3 linked regions of the Pokkaliibacter sp. MBI-7 genome follow. The protein of the gene in region 3 interacts with the protein of the main gene of each other region in a pairwise test. Links are inferred from orthologs where the notes say so. Each region holds a gene or a part of one and is shown on either strand. Other genes may lie near its edges.

Region 1 (6,943 bases), on a different replicon or contig from region 3:
AGTCTGACCACCTTTACCGGGAGTAACACCACCCACCATCTGAGTACCGTAGGCCAGAGCCTGCTCAGAGTGGAAAGTACCCTGACTACCAGTGAAACCCTGGCAGATCACTTTGGTGTCTTTATTGATCAAAACGCTCATTATTTACCCTCCGCTGCTTTAACTACTTGCTGAGCAGCATCGGTCAGGCTGGTAGCAGCGATGATGTTCATACCACTTTCGGCCAGTTTCTGTGCACCCAGTTCTGCATTGTTACCTTCCAGGCGAACAACGACAGGGATCTTCACGCCAACTTCTTTAACAGCGGCCATAATACCGTCAGCGATCAGGTCGCAACGTACAATACCACCGAAGATGTTGACCAGAACGGCTTTAACATTTTCGTCAGACAGGATGATCTTGAACGCTTCGGTTACACGCTCTTTAGTCGCGCCACCACCTACGTCCAGGAAGTTGGCTGGGAAGCCACCGTGCAGTTTGACGATGTCCATGGTACCCATGGCCAGGCCAGCACCGTTAACCATACAGCCAATGTTGCCGTCCAGAGCAACATAGTTCAGCTGCCATTCAGCAGCGTGAGCTTCACGAGCATCTTCCTGTGAAGGATCGTGGAAAGCCTGCAGTTTGGGCTGACGGTATACAGCGTTGCTGTCGATGTTGATCTTGCCGTCCAGGCAGTGCAGGTTGCCTTGCTCGGTGATAACCAGAGGGTTGATCTCCAGCAGAGCAAAGTCATAGTCCTGGAACATTTTGGCCAGACCCATGAATACTTTGGTGAACTGCTTGATCTGGTCGCCTTCGAGGCCCAGTTGGAAAGCCAGTTCACGCGCCTGATAAGGCTGAGCGCCTACCAGAGGATCGATGGTTGCTTTCAGAATCTTTTCGGGAGTTTCTTCAGCAACTTTCTCGATTTCCACACCACCTTCAGTGGAAGCCATGAAGACGATGCGACGAGTAGAACGGTCTACCACCGCGCCCAGATACAGTTCTCTGGCGATATCGGTGCAGTTTTCTACCAGAATCTTGGAAACAGGCTGACCTTTTTCGTCTGTTTGGTAAGTAACCAAACGCTGGCCCAACCATTTGGCAGCGAACTCCTGAGCTTCAGCAGGAGACTTGATCAGTTTCACACCACCGGCCTTACCGCGGCCACCAGCGTGCACCTGTGCTTTCACTACCCACATATCTCCGCCAATTTTCTGGCAGGCTTCTGCAGCCGCTTCCGGTGTATCCACGGCGAAACCCTTGGATACCGGCAGGCCGTATTCGGCAAACAATTGTTTTGCCTGGTACTCGTGAAGATTCATGCTTGCTACCGTTTAAGTGTGTACTGTCCTAGATACAGCAGATCTGATGTCTGCTACCTGGCTTGTCCCAGCAAGAGGATGGCTCACAAGGCAATTGCCCTGCTCTGCCATTCCTCTTTCTGGTGATCGGCTGATGTTGCCACCAGCCGAAAACGGGATCTGATCCCGAACTGGCATATGCCAGCTCCTGTATTACTTACGCTTGCGGTTGGCGATGTGAATCGCGTGACCGTCAACAGCCAGCGCTGCTTCATGAACTGCTTCACTCACGGTTGGGTGAGCGAAGACAGTCAGAGCGATGTCTTCCGCGCTTGAACCGAACTCCATGGCAACCACAGCCTGAGCAATCAGGTCAGCGGCGTGACCGCCGATGATGTGGCAACCCAGAATGCGGTCGGTTTCTTCGTCAGCGATCAGTTTGACGAAACCATCGGTATCATTCGCAGCCATCGCACGACCAGAGGCAGCGAAGGGGAATTTACCGACTTTGAACTTAACGCCTTCAGCTTTCAGCTGCTGCTCGTTCTTACCAACCCACGCCAGCTCAGGGTGAGTGTAGATAACAGAGGGGATCAGGTCATAGTTCATCTGGGCTTTATGGCCAGCGATGATGTCTGCAACCATGATGCCCTCTTCGGACGCTTTGTGAGCCAGCATCGGGCCGCGAACGATATCACCGATGGCGAATACGCCAGGCACGCTGGTAGCACACTGATCATCAACCTTGATGAAGCCGCGCTCATCCAGCACCACACCAGCATCACCTGCCAGCAGGCCTTCGGTGTAAGGACGACGGCCAACAGCGACAATCAGTTTGTCCACTACAACAGACTGCTCACCATTAGCGTCGGTGTACTTGACGGTTACTTCGCTGCCGTTCACTTCGCTGCCAGTCACACGGGCACCCAGACGTACGTCCAGCCCCTGCTTCTTGAACAGCTTCATGGCTTCTTTGCTCATGTCGACATCGCACAGAGACAGGAAGTCATTCATAGCTTCCAGTACGATGACTTCAGAGCCCAGACGGCGCCATACAGAACCCAGCTCCAGACCGATAACACCAGCACCAATCACGCCCAGACGCTTAGGTACTTCCTGGAAATCCAGTGCGCCAACGTTGTCGACGATGGTGTCGCCGTTCATGGGCGCAGGAGGAATGTTCACAGGGACCGAACCAGAAGCCAGGATAACGCTACCAGCTTCAACTACGGTCACTTTACCGTCTTTGTCAGTCACTTCGACTTTCTTGCCAGACAGCAGCTTACCGGTACCCTGGATGGAGGTCACACCGTTGGCCTTGAACAGGCCAGCGATACCGCCTGTCAGATTGTCAACGATCTGGTTCTTGCGCTTAACCATCGCAGGAACGTCCATTTTCACTTCGCCCACGGAAATACCGTGAACATCAAAGCCGTGACTGGCTTCCTCAAACTTGTGAGTAGAATCCAGCAGCGCTTTGGAAGGAATACAGCCAACGTTCAGGCAGGTACCACCCAGTTTGGGCTTACCACTGGCGTCGATCCACTTTTCCACACATGCGGTCTTCAGACCCAACTGGGCAGCACGAATGGCAGCAACATATCCACCAGGGCCAGCACCAATGACAACTACGTCAAATTTCTCTGACATCATTTCATTCCTGTATTAGTCAATGTGTGTAACGGATCAGATGTCCAGCAGCAGACGAGCGGGATCTTCCAGCAGGTCTTTGATGGTCACCAGGAACTGTACTGCTTCTTTACCATCGATCAGACGGTGATCGTAAGACAGTGCCAGATACATCATCGGCAGAATAACGACCTGACCATTAACGGCCATTGGGCGTTCCTGGATCTTGTGCATACCCAGGATAGCGGTCTGTGGCGGGTTCAGGATGGGAGTAGACATCAATGAACCGAACACACCACCGTTGGTGATAGTGAAGGTGCCGCCCTGCATGTCTTCCATGCCCAGCTTGCCTTCACGGCCGCGCTTGGCGAAGTCATTGATGGTACGTTCAACATCAGCCAGGCCCATGTCATCAGTATCACGCAGTACAGGTACGACCAGGCCACGCTCAGTCGATACGGCAACGCCGATGTCCTGATAACCGTGGTACACGATGTCATTGCCATCCAGAGAGGCGTTAACCGCAGGGAAACGCTTCAGCGCTTCAGTTGCCGCTTTGACGAAGAAGGACATGAAGCCCAGACGCACGCCATTGTGGGTTTTCTCGAACAGGTCTTTGTATCGGCTACGCAGCTCCATGACCGGCTTCATGTTGACTTCGTTATAGGTAGTCAACATGGCGGCGCTCTGCTGTGCTTCCACCAGACGCTTGGCGATGGTGGCACGCAGGCGGGTCATCGGTACACGTTTCTCAACGCGAGGACCGGCGGCGACTTCAACAACAGCGGCAGGTACAGCAGCGGCAGCAGGTGCAGCTGGCTTGTTCTTCAGATGGTTCAGTACATCTTCCTTGGTGATGCGACCACCCTTGCCAGTGCCCTTGATATCAGCAGCTTTCAGGTTGTTCTCATCCAGCAGCTTACGTACTGCAGGACCGAAACCTGATTCGTCACTGACTTCTTCAGCGGCAGCAGCAGGTGCAGATGCCTCAGCAGGAGTAGCTGCAGCAGGTGCGGCAGACGCAGCGGCGCCTTCTTCGAAAATCGCAATCACTTCAGCGCTGAGGACAGTGTCGCCCTCGCCTTTGAAGATTTCCTTGATTACGCCATCAGCAGGCGCAACCACTTCAAGAACCACTTTGTCGGTCTCGATATCGACAATCAGTTCATCGCGGGCTACCGCCTGACCTGGTTGTTTGTGCCAAGTAGCGACGGTGCCGTCAGCTACGGATTCTGGAAACGTAGGTGCCTTGATTTCAATAGTCATGGCTATTCCTTTCTGCTCTTTTTATACAAGCTTAAGTCTAATTGACAGGCTTAAGCCTGTTACCCATAGATGGCGTCGTTAACTACTTTCTCTTGCTCTTCCAAGTGCACGGAAGTGTAGCCTACTGCTGGTGAAGCAGAGTGCTGACGACCTACACCCACCAACTCGATGTTGGGGAAACACTTGCGAATAGCATTGCGCATATGATGCTGCGAACAGTACCAGGCGCCCTGGTTCATTGGCTCTTCCTGACACCAGACGACAGACTGAAGATTTGGATACTGACGCAGTACCTCTTCCAGATCGTCTTCGGGGAACGGATAGAGCTGCTCGATACGAACGATCGCCACATCCGGGCAATTATCCGCATCGCGCTTGTTCAGCAGATCGTAGTACACCTTGCCGGAGCACATAACCAGTCGTTTGACTTCGGCTTTGTTCTGCTCAACGACTTCAGGAATAACGGTCTGGAAGGAGCCGGTAGCCAACTCTTCCAGGCTGGAGATTGCCTGTTTATGACGCAGCAGACTCTTCGGTGTCATAACTACCAGCGGCTTACGCAGGGGACGAATCACCTGACGACGCAGCATATGGTAGACCTGAGCAGGAGTAGTCGGTACGCATACCTGAATGTTGTGCTCAGCACACATCTGCAGATAACGTTCCAGGCGAGCTGATGAGTGCTCAGGACCCTGACCTTCATAACCGTGTGGCAGCAACATGGTCAGACCACACAGACGGCCCCACTTGGTTTCACCACTGGTGATGAACTGGTCGATAACTACCTGCGCGCCGTTAGCGAAGTCACCAAATTGTGCTTCCCAGATAACAAGGGCATTGGGAGTTGTCGTTGAGTAACCGTACTCAAACGCCAGCACAGCTTCCTCAGAGAGCAGGGAATCGCGAATGACGCACTCAGGCTGACCTTCGTACAGGTTCTGCAGCGAGTTGAAGGCAGTGCCATCTTTCTGGTTGTGCAGTACCGCATGACGGTGTGAGAACGTACCACGGCCCACATCCTGTCCGGTCAGACGAATCGGATGGCCTTGTTTGATCAGCGTAGCGTAGGCAAGCAGTTCTGCATGGCCCCAGTTCAGAGGCATTGCACCACGGCTCATCAGCTTACGGTCTTCAATGATCTTGCCGACCTGACGCTGAACAACGAAGCCTTCGGGCAGATCACAAACCTTCTCACCTAATTCGTGCAGCAGGTTAATGTCTACAGTGGTATCGCACTTGGCTGTCCACTTGTGGCCCAGGTAAGGTTTCCAGTCCACGAACAGTGCCGTGTTGGGTTCCAGTACCAAAGATTTGACAACGTGCTGACCGTTATCCAGTGCATCACGATATTCATCTTCAATCTGCTTGGACTCTTCGGCAGAGACCACAGACTCGTTGATCAGACGCTGAGCGTAGATTTCACGCGTAGTTGGATGCTTACGAATTTTTTCATACATCAACGGCTGGGTCGCGCTTGGTTCATCCGCTTCGTTGTGACCACGACGACGGTAGCAAACCAGATCGATAACCACGTCACGATGGAATTCGTTACGGTAGTCAATTGCAACCTGGGTAACGAAAGCCACAGCTTCCGGATCATCACCGTTAACGTGGAAGATTGGCGCATGGACCATCTTGGCAACGTCGGTGCAATACTCGGTAGAGCGTGAGTCTTCGCGGTTACTGGTAGTAAAACCTACCTGGTTATTGATGATGATATGTACGGTACCGCCGGTCTTGTAGGCACGAGTCTGAGACATCTGGAATGTCTCCATAACCACGCCCTGACCAGCGAATGCGGCATCACCATGAATGTTGATAGGCAGAACCTGCTCACCATCCACGTCACCACGACGATCCTGGCGAGCACGCACAGAACCTTCAACCACCGGAGAAACAATCTCAAGGTGAGAAGGGTTGAACGCCATGGCCAGGTGAACTTCGCCACCGGTAGTCATTACGTTTGAAGAGAAGCCCTGGTGGTATTTCACATCACCGGAACCCTCCACAGAACGCTTGCCATCAAACTCATGGAACAGATCGGAGGGGTTCTTACCCAGGATGTTAACCAGGCAGTTGAGGCGGCCACGGTGAGCCATGCCGATCACAACTTCTTTGACACCCAGTTTACCGGCGCGCTGAATCAGCTCGTCCATCATAGGAATCAGAGCTTCGCCACCTTCCAGACCGAAACGCTTGGCACCGGCATAGCGCGAGCCAAGATATTTTTCCAGGCCTTCAGCTGCACTCAGACGCTCAAGAATATGCTTACGGAAAGCAGCGTCATAGACAGGATGGCAACGCACCGACTCCAGACGCTGTTGCAGCCAGAGTTTTTCCTGAGTATCAACAATGTGCATGTACTCAGCACCTACAGTCGTACAGTAGGTCTGCTTGAGGTCTGCAATGATGTCTTTTAGTGGCGCTTCGGCCTTGCCGAAGAACAAGGAGCCAATCTGGAAAGTGGTATCCAGATCCGCTTCTGAGAGTTCGTGATAGCGCAGATCAAGATCAGGCACAGGCTCACGTTGTTTCAGGCCCAACGGGTCAAGAACAGCAGCCTGATGACCACGTACACGATAAGCTTCGATCAGCTTAAGTACGCGAACCTGCTTGCGCTCGTGCTCTGTGCTGACCGAGCTGGTCGCCACAGGAATGCTGCGCTTTTTATTCTTAGAAAGCAGTAGGAAGTGATCACGGATAGCGGAATGAGGAATATCTTGAATTACTTGTTCAGTGGCTCTTGGAAGACGGTCAAACTC
Region 2 (6,918 bases), 1.3 Mb from region 3 along the record:
TTCATGTCCGTGCCCGCAGCAAAGCCGGTAAGGCCCTGCGTCGCCAGAGCATCCTGCAGGCAGCTGAAGGCCTGTTCGCCCAGGATCCCACCGTACTGCCCACCATCGCCGAAATCAGTAATGACTGCGGGCTGGCCAAAGGCACTATCTACATCTACTTCCCGTCCAAAGAAGCGATCTTTCTGGCGCTGCTGGAAGAGGCACTGGGCAAGTGGACACAACGTCTGTGTGAGGTAGCCAATGAAACCGGTTCGCCACAGGCCGTGGTCGACGCCCTCTGTGATCATCTGGCCACCCACCCACGTCTGATGCAGCTGGCCTGCCTCAGTACCGGTGTGCTGGAACCCAACGTCACCACCGAAATCCTGTTTGCCTTCAAACACTCCATCTCCGACAACCTGCACCGTACCGCACAGCAGCTGATTCCGATGTTCAACGATGGTCGTCGTGAGAACGCGGTCGTGCAGATGCTGCTACAAACCTATGCCCTGCTGATCGGCCTGTGGCAACTGTCGCACCCGACTCACTGCGCGCGCGGCATGAGTTCGCCAGAGCTTGAGCGTCTGCAGCCCGCGTTCGTACCCACTGCTCATGCAGCCCTGCAGCGCCTGTGGCAAATCAGCTGAGCCTGCTGAAATCAGCGCGCACGTCCCGCTACGGCGCGCTGTAATCCTTCCCTGCTGCCGCTTTCTGACACCCGCCTCTGTCACAATTGCTAACCCTGAGACGGCTTTACTCGCCTTGCCGTGCAACGCAGAATCGAAGCCACCTCTGCCGATGGCCTGTGCCGTTGGCTTGCATCGCAAGGAATGACTATGGCCACCACCCCCACTGCCCCCTCCTGGCGCCAGGCACTGGACCAGCAAAGCCTGACCACGGCCATTCTGACCTGGGCGGCTTTTGCCTGGCTGACCTCGCCCAAGTCGGGCCTGCTGTTGTTACTGGTGATTTTTGTCCACGAACTGGGACACATGCTGATGCTGTGGAAAATGACCGGGCTGGTGGCCAAGATTCGCTTTATCCCCTTTTTTGGTGGCGTCACCGTGCATCGTGGCGGCGCCCTGACCCCTTTCCAGCGCGGCTGGTTCGCCATTGGCGGCCCGGGGCTGGGCACCCTGTTTGCCATTGCCTGCGCTCTGCTGTTTCAGCTGACAGGCTGGCGTGAAGCCTGGTATCTGGCGGTCATCGGCCTGTTCCTCAATGCCCTCAATCTGATCCCGCTGCCACCACTGGATGGCGGCCAGATCACCGAACTGCTCAATCGCAAACTATGGGCACTGGGCGCCTTGCTGGCACTGGCTGCCCTGTACTTTTTCCACAGCACCTGGACGCTGGTGATTATCGGCCTGCTGCTCTGGCAGGCCTGGCAGTACTACCAGCGCGGAGAACCCAACGCCTGTGAACGCTGCCATACCCCGTATCAGCCCGTCGTCAGCGAGGAGGCCAGTGCAACCGCTCATGCACCACTGACTCCGCCCGACTATTGTGCCCGCTGCGGCTTTCCGCAGGTGGCCAGCGCGTCGGCAAAGCGCAGCCTGTGGAGTGGTTATCTGGGGGTCATCGGCCTGTTGCTATGTCTGGCCTACTGGCTCTTTATCGGTCGTCACTGAGCATGACCCTGCTGCCCAATCTCGGCCCCAAATCCGCGGCTCTGCTGGCCGCCATCGGCATCACGCAGGCAGAACAAATTGCCGGGCTGGGTGCGGTGGGCGTTTATTACCGGCTTGAGCAGGCTGGCATGAAGGTCAGCCTTAACCTGCTGTGGGCTATGGCGGCCGGGCTGCAACAGCGCCACTGGACGGCACTGACAGCCAGCGAAAAGGCACGACTGCTCATGGAGCTGGAGGAGTGGCGGGAATGGCAGCGCATGAGTCATACCGCAGCGGAAAGCGGCGACGCCTGAGTCTGCTCTGATAAATGACCGATCTCGCCCCATGGCGGGACCGGTCGTAAAGGCACTGAGCGACGGCGAAACCGGCTCAGTGGGTGAATGCTTTGCTATAGCTCATGCAGGGATAGAGCACTGCCGGGTTATAGCGCCTGCAGTTTGGCCATCGACAGGATCAGCCACTTGCTGCCGACATCATCGAAATTCACTTCCACTCGCGCCTTCGGGCCCTGTCCCTCGAAATTGGTCAGAATGCCTTCGCCAAAGGTGCTGTGGATAACGCGCTGGCCAAGATAGAACTCGGTCGCCGGTACTTCAGCCTCAGCAAAGCTTGGTGACGTCGGGCGCTGGAACGACAGCGGGCGGCGGATGCTGGCCCCCAGCCGTACTTCTTCCAGCAGCTGTTCGGGGATTTCACGCAGGAAGCGGGAATGAGTGCGGCGCTCTTCCTGACCATAGAAACGGCGTGACTCGGCCCAGGTCATAAACAGCTTCTGCCGCGCCCGGGTGATACCGACATAGCAGAGACGGCGCTCTTCCTCGAGGCCCTGCGGGTCTTCCATCGACATGGAATGAGGGAACAGGCTCTCTTCCAGCCCGGCCATGAATACCAGCGGGAACTCCAGCCCCTTGGCCGAGTGCAGGGTCATCAGCTGCACGCAATCGCTGAACTCCGCCGCCTGGGCATCGCCGGCATCCAGCGCTGCCTGATCGATAAAGGCGGCCAGCACATCGGTCAGCCCGGCCTCCTCATCTTCCTCATCCGGCGACCAGCTCTGCTCGAACTGCCGCGCCGCGTTGACCAGCTCCTGCAAGTTCTCCGCGCGCGCCTCGCCCTTGTCCTTGTCTTTCTCGTGATGCTCAACCAGCCCGCTGTGCTGCAGCATCAGGGCGATGGTGTCAGCCATGGCCAGATTTTCACTGTCACGCTGCAGCTGATTGATCAGCTCGATAAAGGGCAACAGCGCACCGGCGGCGCGGCCACTGAGCAGACGGCGCTCGATGGCCTCCACTGACGCCTGCCATAACGACACCTGCTGCTGGCGCGCATAATCACGCACGGTTTCCAGCGTCTTGCTGCCAATACCACGGGTCGGCACATTGATGACCCGCTCCATCGCCGCATCGTCATGACGGTTCTGCATCAGTCGCAGATAGGCCAGCGCATTGCGGATTTCCAGACGGTCATAGAAGCGCTGGCCACCGTAGATACGATAGGGCACGCCAGCACGCACCAGCGCTTCCTCCAGTACCCGGGACTGGGCGTTGGAGCGGTACAGTATCGCCACTTCCTGTCGCATACCGCCCTGATCAGCCCACTTTTCCGCCTGTTCGACGATAAAGCGTGCTTCTTCCTGTTCGTTAAACGCACTGTAGACGGCAATCTTTTCGCCTTCGCCGCTGTCGGTCCACAGCTGCTTGCCCATCCGCCCCTGATTGTTGGCAATCAGCGCGTTGGCCGCCTGCAGAATGGTATCGGTGGAGCGGTAGTTCTGCTCCAGCCGGATAATCTCGGTGCCGGGGAAGTCGCTGGTGAAGTTCTGGATATTCTCGATACGAGCACCACGCCAGCCGTAGATGGACTGGTCATCATCACCCACCGCCATCACCGGCATGCGGTCACCGGCCAGCATCCGCAGCCAGGCGTACTGGATCTTGTTGGTGTCCTGAAACTCGTCCACCAGCAGGGCCTGAAAACGCTGCTGATAATGGCGCAGTAACACCGGCTGGTTCAGCCACAGCTCATGGGAGCGCAGCAGCAATTCGCCGAAGTCCACCATGCCGCCGCGCTGGCAGGCTTCTTCATAAGCTTTGTAGACGTCGATGCGGGTCTGCCAGCTGCTGTCGCCGTAGCTGTCCAGATGCTGTGGCCGCAGGCCTTCATCCTTCTGCGCGTTGATAAACCAGGTCAGCTCTTTCGGGTCCCAGCGCTTTTCATCCAGATTCAGCTCACGGCAGATCCGTTTGACCAGTCGCAACTGGTCATCACTGTCGAGAATCTGGAAGTTTTCCGGCAGGTTGGCTTCGCGGTGATGGGCACGCAACAGGCGGTGCGCCAGACCGTGGAAGGTGCCGACCCACATACCACGCGGGGTCAGGCCCAGCAGCGCTTCAATACGGCTGCGCATTTCCTTGGCGGCCTTGTTGGTGAAGGTCACCGCCATGATGGCATAAGGAGAAATCTGCTCGACCTGAATCAGCCAGGCAATGCGATGTACCAGCACCCGGGTCTTGCCGCTACCGGCCCCGGCCAGCACCAGCCGGCTTTGCAGCGGCGCCGACACGGCCTCACGCTGGGGAGGGTTAAGACGGTCAATCAGGTGGGAAACATCCATCGCACTACTCTCTCGCTGTATTCTCGCTGGGGTCAGTGTACGGTTCGTCAGGGCGAACAGTTCAGAGTGCCCGTTAGCATACTGTATTTACAGCCAGTGTCGAATGAATGGGGAGGCAAAGAACGTTGTCAGGGGCATACTCAGGCTATGCCAATGTATTTCCTGTAAGTCACCCTTAGCCAAGGAATTACACCGTCTTTGTGGGGATTTTTTTAACAACTGAGTCTGTCATTTCCTCCATATTTTCTTGTCGATTTGCTTTTTTCTTAACAAACCAGTGCATCGCACGATGATGAATTTCAGTAATTTCAGACTTTTCTTTTATGAGACTGGCTTCAGCTTCAGCCTTGGCGACACGTTTTATTTGTCATGGTTCAAAAAATCCACCAATAACGGATAAAACTTTTTGAGTCGAAATGCCCACAGGCTTGGATAAGTATCCAAGATTAACTCATGAAGTCGAATTGTCGTCTGACATCTTTACTCCTAACGCCGCAATAAATGGCACGTGGGTTGGTGCTGTTTTTGCCACCTTTTGCTTTTGGCAAAAACCGTGACCAACCTTAATGCGTCCGTTTTGATTGCCTTGTTATATTTTTTTACTCAGTCCCGTTGAAATCGCTAGTGCGCCACCTAGCACTATAAATAAACTTCCTACAGTGCGGTTGACTAAATTCAATGTGTTAGTTCTGGATAGCCAAGGACCAATTTTTGAACCAAGTCCAGCATACATAAACATGGATGTACAATCGATCACAAACCAAGTACATGCAAGTACAGAGTATTGCTCTAGCGGAGGTAAGTCTGCATTCATAAAGCCAGGAAATAGCGCAATAAAGAAAATTAAATCTTTAGGGTTACTGATACCTACAAAAAAGCCCTTTCTAAACAGAGAATAGAATGAATAATCGATTAGATGTTTTTCATTAACCAGATGTGTTTCAACTTTAATTGATCCTTCTTTCCAAGATGTCCAACCTAAATAGATAAGATAAAATGCTCCCACGAGTTTAATAACAAAAAACAAAGTCTTAGATGCAACTAAAATAGCCCCAAGCCCAATAGCAGAAATAGACATCAAGACAAGAGCTGCAACAGCACCTCCAAGAATAGTTGGAATCGTTTTCCTATTTCCATATTTCACGCCTTCAGATATACATAATAAGGCTGATGGGCCTGGGCTGAATATCAATATCCCTATAACACTTACATAAAGCAACCAAGTACCTAATTCCATACAATACCTCTCTGGTAAAATATAACGCTCACGTAATAGGCGTGAGCTTACGAGCGTCCTAATTAGCGCTTATAACGCCGTGCTTTGCGACTGGTTTGTAGCGCAGCGAAAAACCAGTCCGACAACAGCGCTTTTTTAGAGTATTTACATAGAAAGCCTGAATTCTTCAATTTTTGCTCCGATTAAGTCTGCGGCCCCGCCAGATGATAAAAGCATATTTTCTACATCAGTATCATCAAGTACAAGAATCAGTTTTTGATGTACCATCCACTGTTCTCGAATGGTGTGCAAACAACCAGCAGAGTCACCGCCATTTCTAGAAAAGATTATTCCAAATAGTCCCGCTCCATGAGGCTTTAGGTAATTCGCGATTTGAAGGACATCACTCTTTCTAACTTTTCTAGAGTAGTTTTTAGCATCTACTACAACATAGTCAGCGGAGTATTTTTCGCGCAAAAATGACCAAAACCCTTCAGTAGCATAATTGGGAACAATGAAATCTCTTCGGTTTGACTTGGTGAAATCGTTAACTTCTTGAATCGGTTTATCAAGAGGAGGGCAAAATAGTTCTTCTATGATTTCGCCAATGAGGCTCTGATATATGTAGCAATCTTTACGACCCGGATTACATGCCTTTAACTTTCCGAGCAAATCTTGATCTCTACTACCTTCTTGCTCTCCAGCGATGGCAGTTAAAAGCATTTTGAAGTAGCTGCTATCAGCCTTTTGTATACCCGCTTTGAAATTCCTAATGAGATAGTCTGCGTCCCATACCTCTATGTCATTAGATTCAAAGTTTTGCTTTATCTCGTTTGGCAATCTACCTGGTATGGCAAGGACTTTCTTGCATTCGCCTATAAGCTTGCCGTATTCCAAAATCTGTTCAACTATTTTAGAGCTGTGGCCCCTTGTAATTGCTTTATTGGATTTGCACTCAATAAGAGTCTTCTCTTTCCGACTATCCTCTATGAGAATGTCTGCTCTTGCCCTTTGAGTATCTCCAATTATCGCTTCGAGTTGAATATTTTGATTAGGGCTAGTTTCCTTAAGAACTTGATAAAGGAAACTTACAAACTCAATCTCTTTTGGCCCCATGTCCATATACCTATGGCAGTTAGGGCAAAGCAGAAGGAAATTTTCCTCCGTCAGGCTGCCGCCTTTATGAAGAGGCGTAATCGAAGCCATTTCTAGAGGGATCTGCTCTCCAGAAATTGAGCACATTGCACATTTATTATTGTATTTTGCAATCAGATTCGCCCGCATAGCAGCCGACGGAATTCTTCTTTTATTCAATGTCTGATCCATCATATATTCTCGAATTCCACTTTTGCTCTAACAGAGTGTTAATGAGGTCTTCTACCTCATAACAATTATTAAAAGGTATACCTTTTAGAAAACCTTATTTTAAAAACATTCATGTAAGACTTTGTTTTTAAGAGAAAATAAATTAACCAACA
Region 3 (6,774 bases):
TTCTGCAGGAAGCCTCCCGCCGCTTCCGCCGCGATGGCATTACCGCCACGGGCCTGCAGCCACTGATGAAAGCCCTGGGGCTGACCCATGGCGGATTCTATGCCCACTTCAAATCCAAGGATGATCTGGTCGAACAGGCCCTGCAGAATGCTGCGCAGCAGAGCAGTGACTACTGGCGTAAACTGCATGATCAGGAAGGCGGAGCCGCCAGGCTGGTAGACAGTTATCTCTCCATCCGCCACCGCGATACACCGGAAAAAGGCTGCGCCTTGCCCACCATGTCGATGGAAATGGGCCAGCTGGGCAAGGCCAGTGCCACCACCGATAAAATCGTCGAACGCCTGCTGAGCCTGCTGCACAGTGATCATGCTGATGCTCCCCATGCGGCGGTGATGCTGTCAGCCATGGTCGGCGCCCTGAGCCTGTCACGTAGCGTGACTGATCCGGAGCTGTCTGAGCAACTGCTGGAGCAAACGCGGGAATGGATCAAGGAAGAACTGAAAGATGAAAGAGAAAACAATCTCGCTGTTTAACGCACTCCAGCTATCGGCCTGTCTGGTATCCATGATGCTGTTCTCGTTGAGAGCAGCCGCTGACACGCTTAGCTGTGATATGAAACGGCTCAATGAGAAGGGATTTCACTCTTCTTCAACGACCTTTCAAAGCAGTACCGCTTATCAGTTCGAGCATGACGACTCTGATTTCCTCTGGTCACTTACTGTCGTAGGCACACCTCTTCCAACCCATTCAACACCGCTATTACAAGATGCCACCACCAGTGACTCGAATACGCAGCTTAGCCAGAAGGCGTTCAGCAACTGGCTGGCAGCCGCCGAAAAAGCGCAATTGATAGATAAGGTCGAAGCAAGTACATCAATCCCGTTTCACCAGTCGCATATCCATCTGGCGCATACATCGGCGCTGAATGGCACAGCCCATGCGCTACATGGTCTCTATGCCGGGCGAGTAAAAAACTATGCGGTTGTCTACCAACTGCTGGCTACGCCGATGACAGAGACGATGCCAGCTGATGCGATGGAAAATGCACAGACAATGATGGTTGCCATCATCAATAGCTGTTCAGTGGTTGCCCCCTGAACAGCTATACCAGACTGAGTCACCCACCATACCGTTTAAACAGCACACTGGCATTGACCCCACCAAAGCCGAAGCCATTGGATAACGCGTATTCGATAGCCATCGGCCGCGCCTGACCGCGCACCAGATCAATCCCCGCGGCAGCCTCATCCGGCTGCTGCAGATTGAGGGTTGCGGGCGCGATCTGATCACGGATGGCCAGCGCGGTAAAAATTGCTTCAATTCCCCCCGCTGCGCCGAGCAAGTGGCCTGTGGAAGACTTGGTGGATGTAACAACCACCTGTGATGACTCGCCAAACAGGGCGCGAATAGCCGCCAGCTCACCCTTGTCACCTACCGGCGTAGACGTAGCATGCGCGTTCAGATGCTGCACCGCCGAGGCCTCAATGCCCGCCTGCCGTAGCGCCAGCGCCATGGCACGGCGTGCACCACTGCCATCCTCCGGCCCAGCGGTCAGGTGGTAGGCATCGGCACTGGTGCCATAACCCACCAGCTCGACGATGGGCGTCGCACCACGCTGCAGCGCATGCTGCAGCTCTTCAATCACCAGCACACCGGCGCCCTCGCCCATTACAAAGCCATCACGAGCCTGATCAAAAGGACGGGAAGCCTGCTCCGGGCAGTCACTGAAGCCGGTCGATAGCGCCCGCGCTGCAGCAAATCCGCCCAGACTGACGCGGTCAATGGAAGCCTCAGCGCCACCACACACAGCAATGTCTGCCTCACCTGCATGAATCATCCGTGCAGCATCACCAATGGCTTGTACGCCTGCAGCGCAGGCGGTCACCGGTGCGCCCAGCGGCCCCTTGAAGCCATGCATGATGGAAATATGACCAGCTGCCAGATTGACCAGAAAGCTGGGGATCGTGAAGGGCGACAGCCGTCGCGGGCCGCGACTGTCGGTGGTACGTACCGCATCGGCGATGGCACCAAAACCACCAATGCCGGAGGCAATCACCGTGGCGGTACGCTCCTGCTGCTCAGCCGTGTTCGCCACCCAGCCTGCCTGCTGCAGCGCCTGCCGGGCGGCCGCAACTGCAAACAGGATAAAGCGGTCCATCTTCTTCTGCTCTTTGCCGGGCACCCAGTCATCGGCATCAAAGCCGCCTTCGGCGTCATCGGCTTTGGCTGGCACCCTGCCGCCCACCTTGGCAGCAATATCTTCAGTAATCGCATCGGGCAGCAGGGTAATGCCCGACTGGCCCGCCAGCAGCCGCTGCCAGACCGTCTCCACCCCACAACCAAGCGGGCTGACTATCCCCATGCCGGTGACCACAATTCGTTTCATCTTGATTGTCCTCTGACCAGGGCTGAATCGCTTATCACGAGTTATCTGTTGCTCCCCTGGCAGGCGAGCGACGCCCCGCCCGACACCCTGGCGCCGAGAACAAGGCATAGCGCCCAGCTGCCGGGGCTGTTTCAGCGTTTTTGTGCTTTGGGATTAGGCAGATCGGTAATGGTGCCCACTGCCAGCTCTGCCGCCAGCCCCACCGACTCACTGAGGGTGGGATGCGCATGAATGGTCAGGGCAATATCATCCACCGTGGCACCGAACTCGATAGCCAGGGTCAGCTCCGCCAGCAGTTCACCGGCATTGATGCCCACCAGACCGGCGCCCAGCAGTCTGCCGGTGGCCTCGTCATAGATCAGCTTGGTTTTACCGTCGACGCGATCCGCACCGATGGCACGGCCATTGAACTTCCACGGGAAAGCCGCCACCTGATAAGCCAGCCCCTGTTGTCTGGCCTGCTTTTCCGTCAGTCCAACCCAGGCAATCTCCGGGTTGGTGTAGGCAATGGAGGGGATCACCAGCGCGCCAAAGCTATGCTGATGCCCTGCAGCGACCTCTGCCGCCACATGACCTTCATGGGTGGCCTTGTGCGCCAGCATCGGCTCACCGGCGATATCGCCAATGGCGAAGATGTGCGGCTGGCTGGTTTGCATCTGTTTGCTGACTGGAATAAAGCCGCGCTCGTCCACCGCGATGCCCGCCTTATCCGCATCCAGCAGCAAGCCGTTAGGACGCCGCCCTACCGCCACCAGAATGGCATCAAACTCCTCCTCAGCGGGCTGGCCTTTGGCATCCTCCAGTGTCACCGTCAGTGCCTTTTCAGCCGCGGCGACAGCCGTCACTTTGGTGCTGAGCAGTACCCTGAGGTAATCCTTGTTACTGCGCTGGAAAATATCGACAAGATCCTTATCTGCGGCAGGCACCAGCTGCGACGCGGCCTCAACCACGGTGACCTGACTGCCGAGGGACTGATACACCGTCCCCAGTTCCAGTCCGATAATACCGCCGCCAATGACCAACAGGCGTGGAGGAATGCTGCGTAGTTCCAGCGCAGCGGTGGAATCCCACACCCGCGGGTCATCCTTGGGCAGAAAGGGTAGCTGCACACTGCGTGACCCGGTCGCGATGATCGCCTGCTCAAACTGCAGCGGCTGCACACCATCCTCCTGCTCAATGAGCAACTGATGGCTGCCGCTGAAACGTGCATAGCCCTGCAGCACCCGCACCTTGCGCTCTTTGGCCATAGCAGAGACACCGCCGGAGAGCTTGTCGACGCTGCTTTGCTTGAAAGTGCGCACCTTGTCCAGATCCACCCCGTTGTCACTGAAGCTCAAGCCGACATGAGCTGCCGTGCTGACTTCCCGCCGAATCTGCGCCACATGCAGCAGGGCTTTGGACGGAATGCAGCCGACATTGAGACAGACGCCTCCCAGCTCGCTGTAGCGCTCGATCAGCGTGACGTCCATGCCCAGATCGGCAGCACGGAAAGCCGCGGAATAGCCACCCGGGCCAGAGCCGATGACCACCAGTTGCGTCTGCAGAGTCGGTTTCATGTGCACCTCCTGAAGCGGTTACAGGCACATCGCCTGCGATGCTGATAATCATAGGCGCCGCCAAAATATGTTAAAGAACATATTTTGACAGCTGCATCGTCTCTATACTGGGCTGGCCCTAACCTGTCACAGAGAGAATATCGCCATGCCCTACGCCCCTGAGCACAAGCAACAGTCACGCGAACGCATCGTGCGGGCGGCGGCAGAGCTGTTTTCCACCAAGGGTTTTGATGCCGTATCCATCGATCAGGTCATGGAAGCTGCCGGGCTGACACGCGGTGCTTTCTATGCCCACTTCCGCTCAAAGCAGGAGCTGTACCGGGAATCCATTATTGCCGCCAGCCGCCACAGCGGTGTGGCCAATGTCCTGAAAAACCTCAGTGATCCGGCGCAGACCGCGCGACAGGTGATCAACAGCTATCTTAGTAACGAGCATCTGGCGCTGCAGTTTTTCCCCTGCCCGATGGCGTTTCTGTCCACCGACATCGCCAACCGTGACAAAGGCGTCCGCGATGCCTACACCCGGGTATTTCATGGTCTGAATAATGTCATTGAGGCGGGTCTGGAGCCTGTGGAAGAACGCCTTAGCGGGAATAGCCAGCATCGTCAGCAACGGGCGCTGGCGATTACCGCACTGATGGTGGGGGGGATGGCCATCGCCCGGGCACTGACTGATGAAGACAGCAAAGCCGCATTGCTCACGGCCTGTATGGATACCGCGCTGGGTCTGCAGGAGGGGGATCTGGGATCGCTGCTGACATCGCTTCGCGAGGAGGCAATGGACGCCTGAGCTCAGGCACACGACAGGTCACGGCGACCGGGTCAACCTCACCGGTCGCCGCCATATGCCTGCGTCAGTCCTGCAGGCTCTCCAGCGTCTGCCGAATACGGCCCAGTGCGACCTCCAGATTTTCCCGCGAAGTTGCAAAGCTCAGGCGGATATAGCCCGGAATGCCGAAGGCAGACCCTGGCACCATCGCCACCTTGCCCTGTTCCAGCAGATAGCGCACCAGCTCGGTGTCAGTGCCCAGCACCTGCCCGTCTGGCGTGCGCTTGCCCAGATAAGCGGCACAGTTAGGGAAGGCATAGAAGGCGCCATCGGGCACCGCCAGCGTCAGCCCGCTGATCGCCTGCAGCGCACGCACCACCAGCTGACCCCGGGCACGGTATTCCGTCGTTGCCGCCACGACGAAATCCTGCGGCCCCTCCAGCGCGGCCAGTGCCGCCGCCTGAGAGATGGCCGACGGGCAGCCGGTGCTCTGTGACTGCAGCTTGTTCAGCGCCGTGATCAGCTCCTGTGGGCCAGCGGCGTAGCCCAGCCGCCAGCCGGTCATGGCGTAGGCTTTGGATACACCGTTCAGCACCATGGTGCGCTCTTGCAGCGCCGGGCAAGCCTGCACAAAGGACACAAAAGGCGTATTGCCCAGTGCAATGTGCTCGTAGATTTCATCCGACAGAATCAGCACGTCAGGGCGCTGCGCCAGCACCTCGCCCAGTGCGGCAAACTCGTCGCGGGTGTAGATCATCCCGGTCGGATTGCAGGGTGAGTTAAACATCACCCAGCGGGTACGCTCGGTGAACGCCGCCTGCAACTGCGCAGGTGTCAGCTTGAAGTCCTGCTGCTCGGGGCAGTCAATCACCACCGGCACACCGCCGTTCAGGCGAACAATATCAGCGTAAGAGACCCAGTAAGGCGCAGGAATAATCACCTCATCGCCCTGCTCCAGCGTCGCAGCGAAGGCATTGAACAGCAGCTGCTTGGCCCCGTTACCAATGGTGATCTGCTGCGGGCTGTATTCAAGGCCGTTCTCCCGTTTGAACTTGGCCGCCACTGCCCTGCGCAGCGCTTCAGTACCTGCAGGCGCGGTATAGCGCGTCTGCCCGGCCAGCATGGCCTGATGGGCGGCCTCAATAATATGGGCAGGGGTATTAAAGTCTGGCTCGCCAATGCTGAGATCAATCACCGGCTCACCGCGCGCCACCATCTCTTTGGCAATGGCAGAAATGGTCAGGCTGGGTGAGCTCTGAATGTTCTTCACCCGTTCGCTTTGTATTTTCACTGAATTCACCCGGCAAGCTGTTGTTGAAATACGGCGGAGTACAGCAAGGCTGAAGGTGGGGTAGACAGCCTGACAGAGCCCACTCGCAAAGGCCGCAGTATCTGTGGCGGCGAAAACGGACTCAAACGAAGATTTGGCAAGACATCATTCCGGTAAGGAATTGTGGGTGCGTTGATCTCGCAGCGGGTGGCGATGGTGTTATTCGTTATGAGGGTATTTCCCGTAACAGGCTGAAAGGCCGCTGGCGCTGCTCTCCTGCCGCTGCCTGACCAGCTGGGACCTCCCCTCTCTGCATTCGCAGCACGGCGGGGAGACAGTGAAGGTATCGTGGCCGGTGTTAAGCACGGGATATGCAATAACAAAGGGCCGCAACTGGCTTTATGGAACATCGCCATGACTGGCGATTGATGGCGTACTAAGACTTAAACATCTGATAAACCAAGGGAGGCACCAGCCTCCCTTGGCTTATTCGTGCTTTACCTTACCCGCTATTTCTTCCTCGCTGGCCCCGGACGCTCTGCCGATGCCGCCCAGATATTGATATTGGCATCATTGGCGTAGCGGTCGATTTCCGCCAGCTCTTCCGCAGTGAAATCACGGTTGGCCAGTGCGCCCACGCAGTCTTCCACCTGTTCAGGGCGACTGGCGCCGATCAGTGCGGTGGTGACCCGTCCACCGCGCAGCACCCAGGCGATGGCCATCTGCGCCAGTGTCTGGCCACGGCGCTCGGCAATGGCATTGAGTTTACGGATATTGTCCAGCACGGCATCGC

What was found.
Region 1: the proteins of lpdA (region 3) and odhB interact in binary tests that used the Escherichia coli proteins (3 or more experiments, as listed by UniProt). The link is inferred for Pokkaliibacter sp. MBI-7 from one-to-one orthologs.
Region 2: the proteins of lpdA (region 3) and uvrD interact in binary tests that used the Escherichia coli proteins (3 or more experiments, as listed by UniProt). The link is inferred for Pokkaliibacter sp. MBI-7 from one-to-one orthologs.

Annotation. Positions count from the first base shown.
Region 1 is NZ_JARVTG010000002.1:1,249,597-1,256,539, forward strand. The notes cover bases 2,078-5,072. They hold odhB (2-oxoglutarate dehydrogenase complex dihydrolipoyllysine-residue succinyltransferase), read right to left. Parts: upstream 4,182-5,072; coding sequence 2,973-4,181; downstream 2,078-2,972. Other genes in these bases: lpdA (dihydrolipoyl dehydrogenase), read right to left, coding at 2,078-2,936; QCD60_RS25395 (2-oxoglutarate dehydrogenase E1 component), read right to left, coding at 4,241-5,072. In the rest of the region: sucD (succinate--CoA ligase subunit alpha), read right to left, coding at 1-141; sucC (ADP-forming succinate--CoA ligase subunit beta), read right to left, coding at 141-1,307; more of lpdA, read right to left, coding at 1,500-2,077; more of QCD60_RS25395, read right to left, coding at 5,073-6,943. UniProt on the Escherichia coli protein: E2 component of the 2-oxoglutarate dehydrogenase (OGDH) complex which catalyzes the second step in the conversion of 2-oxoglutarate to succinyl-CoA and CO(2).
Region 2 is NZ_JARVTG010000001.1:2,230,500-2,237,417, forward strand. Bases 1,629-4,598 are described here. They hold uvrD (DNA helicase II), read right to left. Parts: upstream 4,225-4,598; coding sequence 2,032-4,224; downstream 1,629-2,031. Other genes in these bases: QCD60_RS10040 (TfoX/Sxy family protein), read left to right, coding at 1,629-1,903. In the rest of the region: QCD60_RS10030 (TetR family transcriptional regulator), read left to right, coding at 1-626; QCD60_RS10035 (site-2 protease family protein), read left to right, coding at 816-1,610; more of QCD60_RS10040, read left to right, coding at 1,574-1,628; QCD60_RS10050 (LysE family translocator), read right to left, coding at 4,814-5,461; QCD60_RS10055 (HNH endonuclease signature motif containing protein), read right to left, coding at 5,606-6,769. UniProt on the Escherichia coli protein: A helicase with DNA-dependent ATPase activity. Unwinds DNA duplexes with 3'-5' polarity. Translocates on single-stranded DNA with 3'-5' polarity. Initiates unwinding more efficiently from a nicked substrate than double-stranded DNA.
Region 3 is NZ_JARVTG010000001.1:964,454-971,227, forward strand. What follows is about bases 1,731-4,556. They hold lpdA (dihydrolipoyl dehydrogenase), read right to left. Parts: upstream 3,943-4,556; coding sequence 2,518-3,942; downstream 1,731-2,517. Other genes in these bases: fabF (beta-ketoacyl-ACP synthase II), read right to left, coding at 1,731-2,386; QCD60_RS04300 (helix-turn-helix domain containing protein), read left to right, coding at 4,088-4,556. Also shown: QCD60_RS04280 (TetR/AcrR family transcriptional regulator), read left to right, coding at 1-533; QCD60_RS04285 (hypothetical protein), read left to right, coding at 505-1,098; more of fabF, read right to left, coding at 1,118-1,730; more of QCD60_RS04300, read left to right, coding at 4,557-4,732; QCD60_RS04305 (pyridoxal phosphate-dependent aminotransferase), read right to left, coding at 4,797-6,002; mgrA (L-glyceraldehyde 3-phosphate reductase), read right to left, coding at 6,491-6,774. UniProt on the Escherichia coli protein: Lipoamide dehydrogenase is a component of the glycine cleavage system as well as of the alpha-ketoacid dehydrogenase complexes.